One region of the Aeribacillus sp. FSL M8-0254 genome, then DNA from elsewhere that is predicted to be linked to it. Evidence: a T-box and tRNA genes for the amino acid it is inferred to sense, from the RefSeq annotation. Region 1 holds a T-box; the other holds one or more tRNA genes.

What was found. The T-box of region 1 lies ahead of serS (serine--tRNA ligase). A T-box ahead of a tRNA ligase gene usually reads a tRNA of that ligase, here a tRNA-Ser.
Region 2: it encodes a tRNA-Ser, which carries the amino acid that the T-box ahead of serS (serine--tRNA ligase) is inferred to sense. The anticodon was not compared.

Annotation. Positions count from the first base shown of each region.
Region 1 is NZ_JBBOZY010000001.1:18,491-24,819, forward strand. It holds gene guaB (IMP dehydrogenase) at 1-76, shown strand, start outside; gene NSQ44_RS00075 (serine hydrolase) at 236-1,594, shown strand; gene pdxS (pyridoxal 5'-phosphate synthase lyase subunit PdxS) at 1,736-2,620, shown strand; gene pdxT (pyridoxal 5'-phosphate synthase glutaminase subunit PdxT) at 2,634-3,221, shown strand; T-box leader at 3,272-3,488, shown strand; gene serS (serine--tRNA ligase) at 3,536-4,816, shown strand; gene lhgO (L-2-hydroxyglutarate oxidase) at 4,892-6,088, opposite strand.
Region 2 is NZ_JBBOZY010000001.1:1,728,724-1,735,052, reverse strand. It holds gene NSQ44_RS08400 (hypothetical protein) at 1-377, shown strand, start outside; gene NSQ44_RS08395 (methyl-accepting chemotaxis protein) at 500-1,879, opposite strand; partial or broken gene NSQ44_RS08390 (pirin family protein) at 2,132-2,942, opposite strand; gene NSQ44_RS08385 (MBL fold metallo-hydrolase) at 2,953-3,921, opposite strand; tRNA gene NSQ44_RS08380 (tRNA-Pro) at 4,063-4,139, shown strand; tRNA gene NSQ44_RS08375 (tRNA-Ser) at 4,141-4,228, shown strand; gene NSQ44_RS08370 (efflux RND transporter permease subunit) at 4,397-6,329, opposite strand, start outside.

The DNA.
Region 1 (6,329 bases):
TGGTGCAGGATTAAGAGAAAGCCATCCGCATGATGTTCAAATTACAAAAGAGGCTCCTAATTATTCCATTTCTTAACAACTGACAGTTCAATAGTCTTATTTAAAAAGTTACAACTTTTAGACAGAGTAGAGACTCTGTCTATTTTTTTTATAAGATGTATGTTAAAATCAATTTTGTTGTGTTAACTATTAATTATTTTTTAAAATAGATATTTTCAAATAAATGGAGGTAATCATGGTGCACTTCACGAAAAAATTCATCTCGGCTCTCGTCATCACGTTTTTATTGATGACGGCATTTTCCCCTTTGTCTCCCAAAATAAATGCTGAAGAAAATGACCCATTGGGCATCAATGCCTCTGCAGCCATTGCCGTTGAAGCCTCTACAGGGAAAATTGTGTACGGAAAAAATATTGATAAAACTCTTGGAGTTGCAAGTATGACAAAAATGATGACTGAATACTTGCTGCTGGAAGCGATCCATGAAAAGAAAGTTTCTTGGGATCAAACATATCGTCCAAGTGATTATGTTTACAAAATTTCCCAAAATCGCAGTTTATCCAATGTCCCTTTAAGAAAAGATGGAAGTTATACAATAAAAGAGTTATATGAAGCAATGGCCATTTATTCTGCAAATGGTGCGGCGATTGCAGTGGCAGAAGTGATCGGTGGATCGGAAACAAATTTTGTGAAAATGATGAATGAAAAAGCGAAAGAACTAGGCTTGAAGCATACGAAGTTTGTAAATGCGACAGGTTTAAACAATAGAGACTTAATGGGGATGCATCCGGAAGGAACAGGTGAGGAAGAAGAAAATGTAATGTCTGCGAGAGACGTTGCCAGCCTTGCGTACCATCTTTTAAAGGAGTATCCTGAGATTTTAGAAACGGCCAAAATTACGAGAAAAGCTTTTCGAGAAGGTACGGATGATGAGATTAAAATGGAAAACTGGAACTGGATGCTGCCTGGATTAGTTTATGGTACAGAAGGTGTAGACGGGTTAAAAACAGGATATACCGATTTTGCGGGCTCCAGCTTTACGGGAACAGCCGAACGGAACGGAATGCGAATCATCACAGTTGTTATGAATGCGAAAGGTAAAGGGAGCAACAATTACGTACATCGTTTTAGTGAAACTAGAAAACTAATGGACTATGTTTTCAGCAATTTTTCCATTGAGGAATTATTTCCTGCGCAATATCAAATAAAAAATAAATCAACTGTATCTGTTGTAAAAGGAAAAGAGAAAAAAGTAGAAATAGAAACAAAAGATTCTTTAAAGCTCCCTATTAAACGTGGGGAAAAAGACCAGTATGAGCCGAAATATGTTTTAGATAAAAAGCTTTTAACTGCGAACGGAGAGCTGACTGCACCAATTAAAAAGGGCGCCAAGGTCGGGTATATGTCCGTAGAATATAAAGGGAACAGCCAGGATTACGGATTTGTAACAGGTGAATCCGAAGCGAAAGTTGATGTAGTGACAAAAACAAAAGTCGAAAAAGCTAACTGGTTTGTATTATCAATGAGAGGCATTGGTAGTTTTTTTGGTGATGTATGGAACGGAGCAGCAAACATGGTAAAAAGCTGGTTTTAATGCATAACTCCTAACATTTTGTTGGGGGTTTTTACTATATTTAAAATAAAAGAAATCCTTGAAATTTGATAGGAATTTTATAAAAATTAGGATAAAATAGACGTATGCATTTGAATGTATCATTAAGGAGGAACTATAGAAATGGCAATTACAGGTACTGATCGAGTAAAAAGGGGAATGGCCGAAATGCAAAAAGGCGGCGTCATCATGGATGTGGTCAATGCAGAACAGGCCAAAATTGCTGAAGAAGCAGGTGCGGTTGCCGTCATGGCGCTGGAAAGAGTTCCTGCTGACATTCGTGCGGCAGGCGGGGTTGCCCGCATGGCTGATCCGACGATTATTGAAGAGGTCATGAACGCGGTTACGATTCCAGTAATGGCAAAATGCCGTATTGGACATATTGTAGAAGCTCGAGTATTAGAAGCGCTCGGTGTTGATTATATTGATGAAAGTGAAGTGTTGACACCGGCTGATGAAGAGTTTCATATAAATAAGCGGGAATTTACGGTTCCATTTGTTTGTGGCTGCCGTGATTTAGGAGAAGCAGCTCGCCGGATTGGAGAAGGTGCTTCCATGCTCAGAACGAAGGGCGAACCGGGAACTGGCAACATTGTAGAAGCAGTTCGTCACATGCGGAAAGTGAATGCACAGGTTCGGAAAATTGTCGGCATGAGCGAAGATGAGCTAATGACGGAAGCAAAAAATTTAGGAGCCCCGTATGAAGTGCTGCTACAAATTAAAAAGGAAGGACGACTCCCTGTCGTGAATTTTGCTGCTGGCGGCGTTGCAACACCTGCTGACGCAGCGTTGATGATGCAGCTTGGTGCAGATGGTGTGTTTGTCGGCTCAGGTATTTTTAAATCTGAAAATCCAGGAAAGTATGCCCGGGCAATTGTGGAAGCGACCACACACTATGAGGATTATGAATTAATCGCTCATTTATCGAAAGATCTTGGAACTGCGATGAAAGGGATCGATATTTCTTCATTGCTTCCGGAACATCGTATGCAAGAACGTGGTTGGTAAAGGAGAATACAAAATGAAAGTAGGAGTTTTGGCACTCCAAGGTGCTGTGAGGGAGCATATTCAGTCAATCGAAGCTTGTGGTGCAGAAGGCGTAAAAATTAAAAAATCCGAACAATTGCAAAATATCGATGGACTTATTTTACCAGGCGGCGAAAGCACGACAATGAGAAGATTGATTGAAAAGTATGGGTTGATGGACCCTTTGAAAGAATTTATAAAGGGAGGAAAACCTGTTTTCGGTACATGTGCTGGTCTTATTTTGCTGGCGAAGCAAATTGTTGGACAAGATGAGCCGCACCTTGGTGTATTGGATGTGGTCGTTGAACGGAATTCTTTCGGCCGCCAGCGTGAAAGTTTTGAAGCGGAATTAACCATTGCAGGAGTTGGGGACGATTTTATAGGGGTGTTTATTCGCGCTCCGCATATTGTAGAAACAGGAGAAAATGTTGAAATTTTAGCAAAACATGAGGATCGAATTGTTGCTGTTCGACAAGGCCACATACTTGGATGTTCATTCCATCCGGAATTGACGGATGATCATCGATTTGTGCAATATTTTTTAAATATGGTGAAGGAATCAAACGAGAAAGTTCATGCATAAAAAAGTTGAACAAACCCTAAACTTATAGTAAATTTATGAATATAAATAGATCTAAAGCAATGAGAGGAACTAGTAGCAAGTTGTTTTTCTTAAGAGAGCTGGTGGTTGGTGGAAACCAGTGAAAAACGCTTGTGAATCCGTCCTTGAGTGAAATGCTGAATGCAAGTTTTTGTTAGTAAGCATTTACGGAAAAAACCGTTACCTTTGTAAGTGGAAGGCTGATGCCTTCAAGCAGGGTGGCAACGCGGGTATACTCTCGTCCCTTTTTGGACGGGAGTTTTTATTTTGAATATAAAAGCGAAGGAGTGTCCATGATGCTTGATATGAAATTTTTACGGTCAAATTTTGAAGAAATAAAAAAGAAGCTTGAACACCGTGGAGAGGATTTAACTGATTTTGATCAATTTGTTGACTTGGATAAAAAGCGTCGTGAACTAATTGTTACGACGGAAGAATTAAAAAGCAAAAGAAATGAAGTATCTTCTAAAATCGCCGAATTGAAAAGAGAAAAGAAAGACACAGATCATTTAATTCAAGAAATGCGTCAAGTAGGAGAACGCATCAAAACACTTGATGAGGAATTAAAAGAGATTGAAGAAAAGTTAGAAACCTTGATTTTGTCGATTCCAAACATTCCGCATGAGAGCGTTCCAGTCGGCGATTCAGAGGAAGATAATGTAGAAGTCCGCAAATGGGGAGAAATCCCGACCTTTCGTTTTGAACCAAAACCTCATTGGGAAATTGCCGACCAATTAGGAATTCTCGATTTTGAAAGAGCCGGCAAGGTGACCGGCAGCCGCTTTGTATTTTATAAAGGTTTGGGCGCAAGATTAGAAAGGGCGCTTATCAGTTTTATGATAGATTTGCACGTTGAAGAACATGGCTATGAGGAAGTTTTGCCTCCGTATATAGTGAACCGTACAAGCATGATCGGAACAGGACAACTTCCGAAGTTTGAGGAAGACGCTTTTAAAATTCAAGGTGAGGATTATTTCTTAATACCAACAGCGGAAGTTCCTGTCACAAATTTGCACCGTGATGAAATTTTACAGGAGAAGCAGCTTCCAATCAATTATGTAGCGTACAGCGCTTGCTTCCGTTCTGAGGCAGGGGCGGCCGGAAGAGATACGCGCGGCCTTATTCGCCAGCATCAATTTAACAAAGTGGAGCTTGTGAAAATTGTAAAGCCTGAAGATTCTTATGAGGAATTAGAAAAATTAACAAGTCATGCTGAAAACGTATTGAAGCTGTTAGGACTTCCATATCGAGTTATGAGCATGTGTACAGCTGATTTAGGCTTTACGGCAGCAAAAAAATATGATCTTGAAGTATGGCTTCCAAGCTATCAAACATATCGTGAAATTTCTTCTTGCAGCAACTTTGAAGCGTTTCAGGCTCGCCGGGCGAATATACGGTTCCGACGGGATCCGAAAGCAAAGCCTGAGCATGTGCATACGTTAAATGGTTCTGGGCTTGCAATAGGTCGTACAGTAGCAGCCATTTTGGAAAATTACCAGCAAGAAGACGGATCTGTCGTCATTCCTGAAGTTCTGCGTCCATATATGGGAAATAAAACAGTAATTAGTAAAAAGTAATTCTTACTGAATAGAAAAAATGAAAGGGGGGTAGGAGGGGTTCCTCCATATCCCCCTTTTATGTACAAATGTATTTTATATAGGCTGCCGTTGTATCATTTGTTTGGCAATTGTTCTTCCTATTTCAATGGATGCTGTCGCTGCTGGAGATGGAGCGTTCAGCACATGAATGGACCGTTTCGTTGGTACAATATAAAAATCATCGATTAAAGCTCCGTCTTTACTTAAAGCTTGAGCTCGGACACCAGATGGTCCAGGCAGCAAATCTTCTTCTGTAATATCGGGCATGAGTTTTTGAACATTTTCGACAAACTTTTTCTTTGACATCGATCGAATCATTTCTTCGAGTCCTTCTTTCATATATTGACCTGCTAATTTCCAAAAACCGGGGAACGTTAATACTTCAAACAAATCTTTCATATTTGCGTCGCTTTTTTTATACCCTTCTCTTTTCAAGCTTAAAACAGCATTTGGACCTATATCTATAGATCCGTCAATCATTCTAGTAAAGTGAACGCCTAAAAATGGAAAATTAGGATTTGGTACAGGATAGATTAAGTTTTTAACTAAATATGATTTTTGCGGATTTAACATATAATATTCTCCACGGAATGGAACAATTTTCACATCCGTATACAGATTTGCTATTTTAGCAATACGATCGCTGTTAAGTCCTGCACAATTTATAAAAAATCGGCTTTGAAAGGTTTTGTTTGCTGTTTCAACGATAACTTCTTGTTTTTTTTCATGAATCACTTCTACTTTTTCGTTTAAAAAGATCTCCCCGCCCTTTTCGAGGATTAAATCTGCCATCCGTTCACTAACAAGACGGAAATTTACAATACCTGTTGATGGAACATGAATGGCTTCTATTCCATTCACATAAGGTTCAAATTCATGAAGCTCCTCCTTTGAAATTTTCCGGATATTGAGGCCGTTTTTTAATCCGCGTTGGAACAGCTTCTCAAGCTCCTCCCGCTCATGTTCATCGCTAGCAACGATTACTTTGCCGCAGACTTCATAAGGGATATCGTATTTTTGGCAAAACATGATCATTGCCTGATTACCTTTTTTCGCAAGCTGCGCCTTATAGCTCCCGGGCTTGTAATATATACCGGAATGGATCACCCCGCTGTTATGACCCGTTTGATGGGAGGCAACTTTATTTTCTTTTTCGATTATTGCCACTTTTGCGTTTGGGTGTTGTTCATATATTGCCAATGCAGTGGATAAGCCGACTATTCCTCCACCGACAATTACATAATCATACATATTTTTCTCCGTCCTCCTCTAGTCATCCGCAAGCTTCTCACTCTCATTTTTTAAGGGATTTACGTTTTGCACTAGGCTTCAGTTGTTTTTATACATGCTGTTTTAAAAGCGCGGCAAATCAATGCAAAGATAGCAGCCGATTGCGGGGAAAAGATGCCTTTGTTCATGTCCCGAAAAGAATAGTGTCCATTTGTGAGCGCTTTAAATTAACTTGCAATTCAAGTTTATAACATGATGAATG
Region 2 (6,329 bases), 1.7 Mb from region 1:
AATATTTTTCACTGCCTCTCTACATATTTAATAATGAGTATAAAAAAGACCATCATGAATCAATTATTGAACAGTATCTACATAAAAATGTAAAAAATAGGTATTTTCAAGTCCCGGAATTCGTTTTTAAAGAATTTGCCAAAGGAAATTTGTCTGAAGTGTGTGTCTGGATTTTATTGACTTGTTTTTATTTGCTCCATATAAACAAGAGAAACGGCTTTAACGAAGGGGAAATTTTGCGGCTCGTAATGGAAGCGAGGAAAAAGACATGTTCTTATCCATCATTAAAAAAATGCTTTAAGCATTGTGTTGCGGAGTTAAAGAGAAGCGGATGGATCGAGCAGAAAAACAGGCTAATCTTTCTGAAAATTTTTTGAGTATTCATTCTCTTTTTTTCAATTTTCTTGTTTGAGAGAAAAGAAAAACGCGGTTGTGAAACCGCATTTTTAAATAAAAGGGCGAAAATTATATCGTTTCAAAAAGGATTGAAACCATCTGCTTATTTTACTATTAAATCGACACCGATAACCCCGACGATGTCTCCGTTCTTATGAATGGGGAAGGAAATGGTGATGCACGGTTTTTTTGTAACAGCAGATGTATAGATGCTTGATATAAAGATTTTATTTTTACTAGCTTCGATAAACCAAGGACGGGCTTTTGCATTTATTAAGCCTGCAGGAGGGTTGGAATAAACGAATGTACCGTCCAGTCGATTCGACCAAATAGCTTCGATATGCTCGTTCTCCTCAAAAAATTGATCCAATGCTTTTTTATGAACATCCGCATCTAGTTCATACAATGGAAATTGTGATAAAAGATTCATCACTTTTTCTTTCATTTCATTGATTTTTGCCAAATCTATTTCAGTAATTTGTTGAAGCTGATCCCTTTTGACTAACGTTTGCAGCTCTTTAGAGGTTTGATCCAATGTCTCGCTGATGGCAATCATCTCTTCAATATGCTGGTGCTGCTTATCCATATCTTCTGAAACTCTCAGTGCATATGTTTTATTTTCATGAGCCATATCTGATATTTGCTTGAGCACCGTAGTAATTTCCTGTACATGATCACACTGTAATTCGACAGCGTCTTTCGAATCCGATACCATTGATGTGATTTTGCCCAACGATGTTTGAAAGGAATGGATAACATCAATTAAAGATAGTAATTCAGCCACATTCTTTTTCATCTGATCGTTTTCCGATTTTACCATTTTGGTCGAAAACTCAATTTCTGATTGAATCGAAGAAAGAATTTGATGTGTTTCTTCAACCGCATCATGCGTTTGGTTTGCTAAATTTCCAATTTCATTTGCAACGACCGAGAAGCTTTTCCCGTGTATTCCGGCTCTTGCCGATTCGATATTTGCATTTAATGCAAGTATTTTTGTTTTTTGGGAAATCGCTCCAATCGAAGAAAGAATGTGATCCATTTGTTTGGAAAAAGAAACGAGCCGATCCATTTGATCAAGAATTTTCAAATGATTTTGCCGCAGCTGTTCCGTTTCTTCTTGTATTTTTTGCAGCTGTGTTTTCGATTTTACGAGCTGTTCATAAAATAATATGCTTGAGGAATGTATCTCTTGGGAAGATGCTGTGATTTTCACAGCTGCCTCTTCAATTTTACGCATCTTTTCTGAAACGTTATTTGTGTCTTGAGCGGTCTGCTCAATATGCTCTAATAGCTGAAACGTGCTTTTTTTACTCGAGGAAGATCGTTCATCAAGGGAAACAGCGGTTAATTTCATTTGCTCAATGACGCCTTTTAATTGATCCGCAGCAACTTCCACCTGTGCCGCAAACGAATCCTCCATCTGTTTTTTTTGTTTATCTTCTTCATGATCCGCTGCTCGATTCCATTTTTTTAAAAACAGCATATTTATCACCTACTGTCTCCACTAATTTACTCTTTATTGTAACAAGCCGAACAAGAACGAAACATGATTTATGTCACATAATCTGACACAAAACATTTCAATATACAACCATTCGACAGATGCTACCTTTTTTCTCGTTTTTTCTTTATCATTGTTGAATTTTGCGCTTTCCCGAGAAATAATTTTTATTTACAAAAAATACTCTCCTTCCGCGCAAAAAAGGCGGAGAGTTTATCAAGCTGTTATTCTCTTTCATTCAAACTTTCCTGTTTGATAGTCGACGATTGCTTGCCGTATTTCTTCTTTCGTGTTCATAACAAACGGACCGTTATGGAGAGGTTCTCCCGCATATAGAAGCAGCCGGAGTTTGTCTGCCGCTGTGACGGTTATGAAGCTTTCCTCTCCCTCAGCACCCTTTGTTAAAAACAGCACTTGCCCTTTTTCCCCTTTTGTTTTGGACGCACCAAACAAGCCTTTTCCTTCCAAAATATAAAGAAAACCATTATAGCTTCCCGGAAGATCTTGATGAACAGACGCATCAGGTTCCAGAATCATTTCTACCATCAAGACAGGAACGTAATTTTTTAGTCGGCGCTTGAATACCTTTTGACGAACCAGAAAAAATCCGAATCAACGCTCCTTTTTCTTTTCTAACTGGCATGTTAGCACTTTTCAAATTTTGATAGCGGGGAGCGGTCAGTTTTTTTGAACTCGGCAAATTAACCCACAGCTCTAGACTGTGAACAGTAGATCCAGGTGCAGGATCTTCTTGATGGATTACTCCTCTTCCAGCAGTCATCCATTGAACATCACCCGGCTTTAGCTTGCCATATCCATTTTTGTTATCAAAATGCTTTAAAATCCCGTCAATTACATATGTGACAGTTTCGATTCCCCGATGGGGATGAAGGTCAAACGTCCCTTGCTGAAAAATATCCTCCGCAAGCATTAAAAACGGATCATATTCCTCCCAATTACCAGGTTCTAACACAAATGCATTAGTATGGGTAGGATTATTCGTTTGTAACGCAACATTTTTAATTTTGCGTATATCTCTTTCCATACAAGCCTCCTTATCTATTTTCTGCTTTTTGCAAGTAATCAATAATCCCTTGCGCACAAATGCCCATATCGATTTTTATATACTCGTGCACTTGATGATCTTCGGAAATATGTTTTTTCTTTAAGTAATCTTGCAACGTGCTGTACAATCTATCAGATAGAAGCTTTGATTTTTCTTCAAACGGCAAGCTTCCATGCTCTTTTACAACCGCTTTGCCTTGATCTACAAAAATGTCCAGCCAATATTTTAGCTGTTTATAAACTTCCTCTGGATGCTCGCTCATGCCAAAATGACCGAAAAATATTTTCGAAACGTTTAATGCTTCGATTCTTTCGCATGATTCAAGCATTTTATCCGGATCGAACTGGTTAGGAGAAGTAGACGGCAAATAAAACTCTAAGTCTGAATCTAAGAGCATTGAATAAAAAACCCCGATCGTGTCGCCGGTAAAGATGCCGTTGCTTTTGGAATCATGTATACAAAAATGGTGATTCGCATGACCTGGTGTGTGATAAAATGTCAGCACGCGATCATCGCCTACTTGAAGCGTTTCCAAATCTTCTTTTACAACTAGCTGGTCTTCTGGCACGGGCAAAATCGGGTCAAACAATTTTTGAAATTGCTCCTCTCCATACACCGTTTTGGCGCTGGCAATTAATCTCGATGGATCTTGCAAATGACGTTTCCCGCGGGGGTGGACGAACACTTTTGCTTTTGGGCAATGTTCAAGAAAAAGCCCGACACCTCCCGAATGATCTAAATGAATGTGCGTAACAATGATGTTTTGAACATCCTTCGGATCAATTCCTAAACTTTCAAGACCTTTTAATAAATATGGGACAGACGGGCTCGCGCTTGTTTCGATGATGGTCAGCTCTTTTTCGTGAAGAACGTAAGCCCCTGTTCTGTTTTCTAATCCTAAGTCAAAAAGATCAATTAATGTGATGTCATCGCCAATGTTTTGTACCTTCAATGTTATGTGACTCCTTTCTTTTATTTGCCTACTACATAATTCAACAAAAAAAGATTAATTTCCTTTTCCAAACTTTTTGTTGATTGGTTAAAATTTTTTAATGACAAATTTTTTATTTTAATATATAATATCAATGCTGACGTTTTTCGGGAAGTAGCTCAGCTTGGCAGAGCACCACGTTCGGGACGTGGGGGTCGCAGGTTCAAATCCTGTCTTCCCGACCATGGAGAAGTACCCAAGTGGTTGAAGGGGACGCACTCGAAATGCGTTAGGGCGGGCAACCGCCGCGTGAGTTCGAATCTCACCTTCTCCGTTTAAAAAACGCGCTTTTTAGCGCGTTTTTTTATTGCCGGAATTTGAATAATTGACCCTTTTGAAAATTTTTCAAAACAATTGATATTCTTATTTTCATAAAACTGTTTCAGCAAGTTATGCAAAAAAACCTGAAAAGCCTATTCAGTGCTTTTCAGGTTTTTTCTTATCATTCCTCGATTGGAGCTTTTCTTCTAAATTTGCTTAATACTTCATAGACGATTGGAACAATGATGAGAGTCAGCAAAGTCGAGCTGGTCAATCCGCCGATGACGGTTAAACCAAGTCCTCTCGAGATCATGCCTCCATCTCCTTCATAACCTAATGCGAGAGGAAGCAATGCTCCAACTGTTGCCAGCGCAGTCATTAAAATCGGTCTTAGACGAGTTGCCCCTGCTTCAATGAGCGCATCTCTTGTAGAAAGTCCTTCACGCTCTTTATGAATGACACGGTCAATTAACACAATCGCATTCGTCACAACAATACCGATTAACATGAGCGCACCGATCAAAGCTGAAACGCTCAATGTTTCTCCCCCAAGCCATAGCGCTACAAATCCGCCGATGACGGTAAATGGAAGTGAAAATAGAATGGCAAAAGGCGCAAGTCCTTGACTAAACGTAACCACCAGCACAAAGTAGACAACAGCGATGGCAGCGAGCATAGCCAATCCTAATTGTGAAAACGACTCATTGATCTGTTCGGACACTCCACCTGTTTCAATGTTCACACCAGGCGGCAATTCTAAACCATCTATTTTCTTTTGAATGTTTGCATTTACTTGGCTAACGTCATTAGTAGTAATCTCTCCACTGACTGATACTGCAAATTTTCCGTCGCGTCTAGTAATCGTATTGGATGTTTCGCCTTCTTTTACTTTCGCTACATCTCCAATTTTCACATTCATGCCAAGTGGGGACTGAATGGTTTTCTTTTTCATCTCATCAATCGAATCAAATGTTTGCTCTTCCCCTTCAATATAAACTTCAATGTCTTGACCTTCTTTTTGGATTGTTGTTAAAACCGGCCGTTCATGCTGTTGGCTTAATGCCATCGCAATTTGCCCAGCGGTCAATCCTAGCTTGCTCATCTTTTCTTGATCAACAACAAACGTGAACTCATCATAAGTTTTCGATAAACCTGATTCGACATTTTTCAAGTTTTTTTCATCTTCCAAGATTTTTTGCACTTTTTGGGCGACAGGCTCAATATCTTCCATCGAATCGCCAAACACATGCAATGTGTACTCATTGCTTGCCATCATCATGTCAATGGTGCCCCAATCGCCTTTTTCGTTCGTTAATTCATTTAAGTCTTTAACAATTTTCTCCTTTTCTTTTTCAAAATTCGGTGTGTCATCTTCATACATAATAAAGAAAATGGCCTGATTTCGATTTCCAGGATTCATCGGATTTTCGCTTCCGACAGACAATTGAATCGTTTTTACATGATCACGGTCGACAAGGAAATCTTCTGCCTTCAATGCGATATCTTCTACTTCTTCCAGCGTTTGCCCTGGATCCGGATCATACGTTACGATAACTTGCTTTTCTTGTTCATTCGGCAAAAAGCTTACACCGATGACAGGAATTAAAAACAGACTGGAGACAAGAAGCAGGATCGCAATCAATGATGTTATCCATTTATGGTTCAAAGACCAATTTAATATTTTTTTATAGTTAGTAACCAAAAAGCCAGCTTCCTTTTCTTTTTCGCCTTTCCGTTTTACTCCTTTTTTAAATAAAACGTGAGCAAGTGCCGGCACAATAGTAATCGCCACTAAAAGGGACGCTAAAAGCGAGAATACAATCGTAAGGGCAAACGGCATAAATAGCTGTCCGACCATCCCTTCGACAAATGCGAGCGGCAAGAAAACCGCTATCGTCACAATGGTTGAGGACATAATAGGAATAAACATTTCTTTTGTCGCTGCAATAATCAGCTCTTTCCCTTTTAACGGCTCCCCTTTTAATGTCATCCGTCTGTAAATATTTTCAATGACGACAATCGAATCGTCAATGACACGGCCGATCGCCATTGTGATAGCTCCAAGCGTCATCATGTTCAACGTGATGTCCATTTCACGCAAAATGATTAATGCA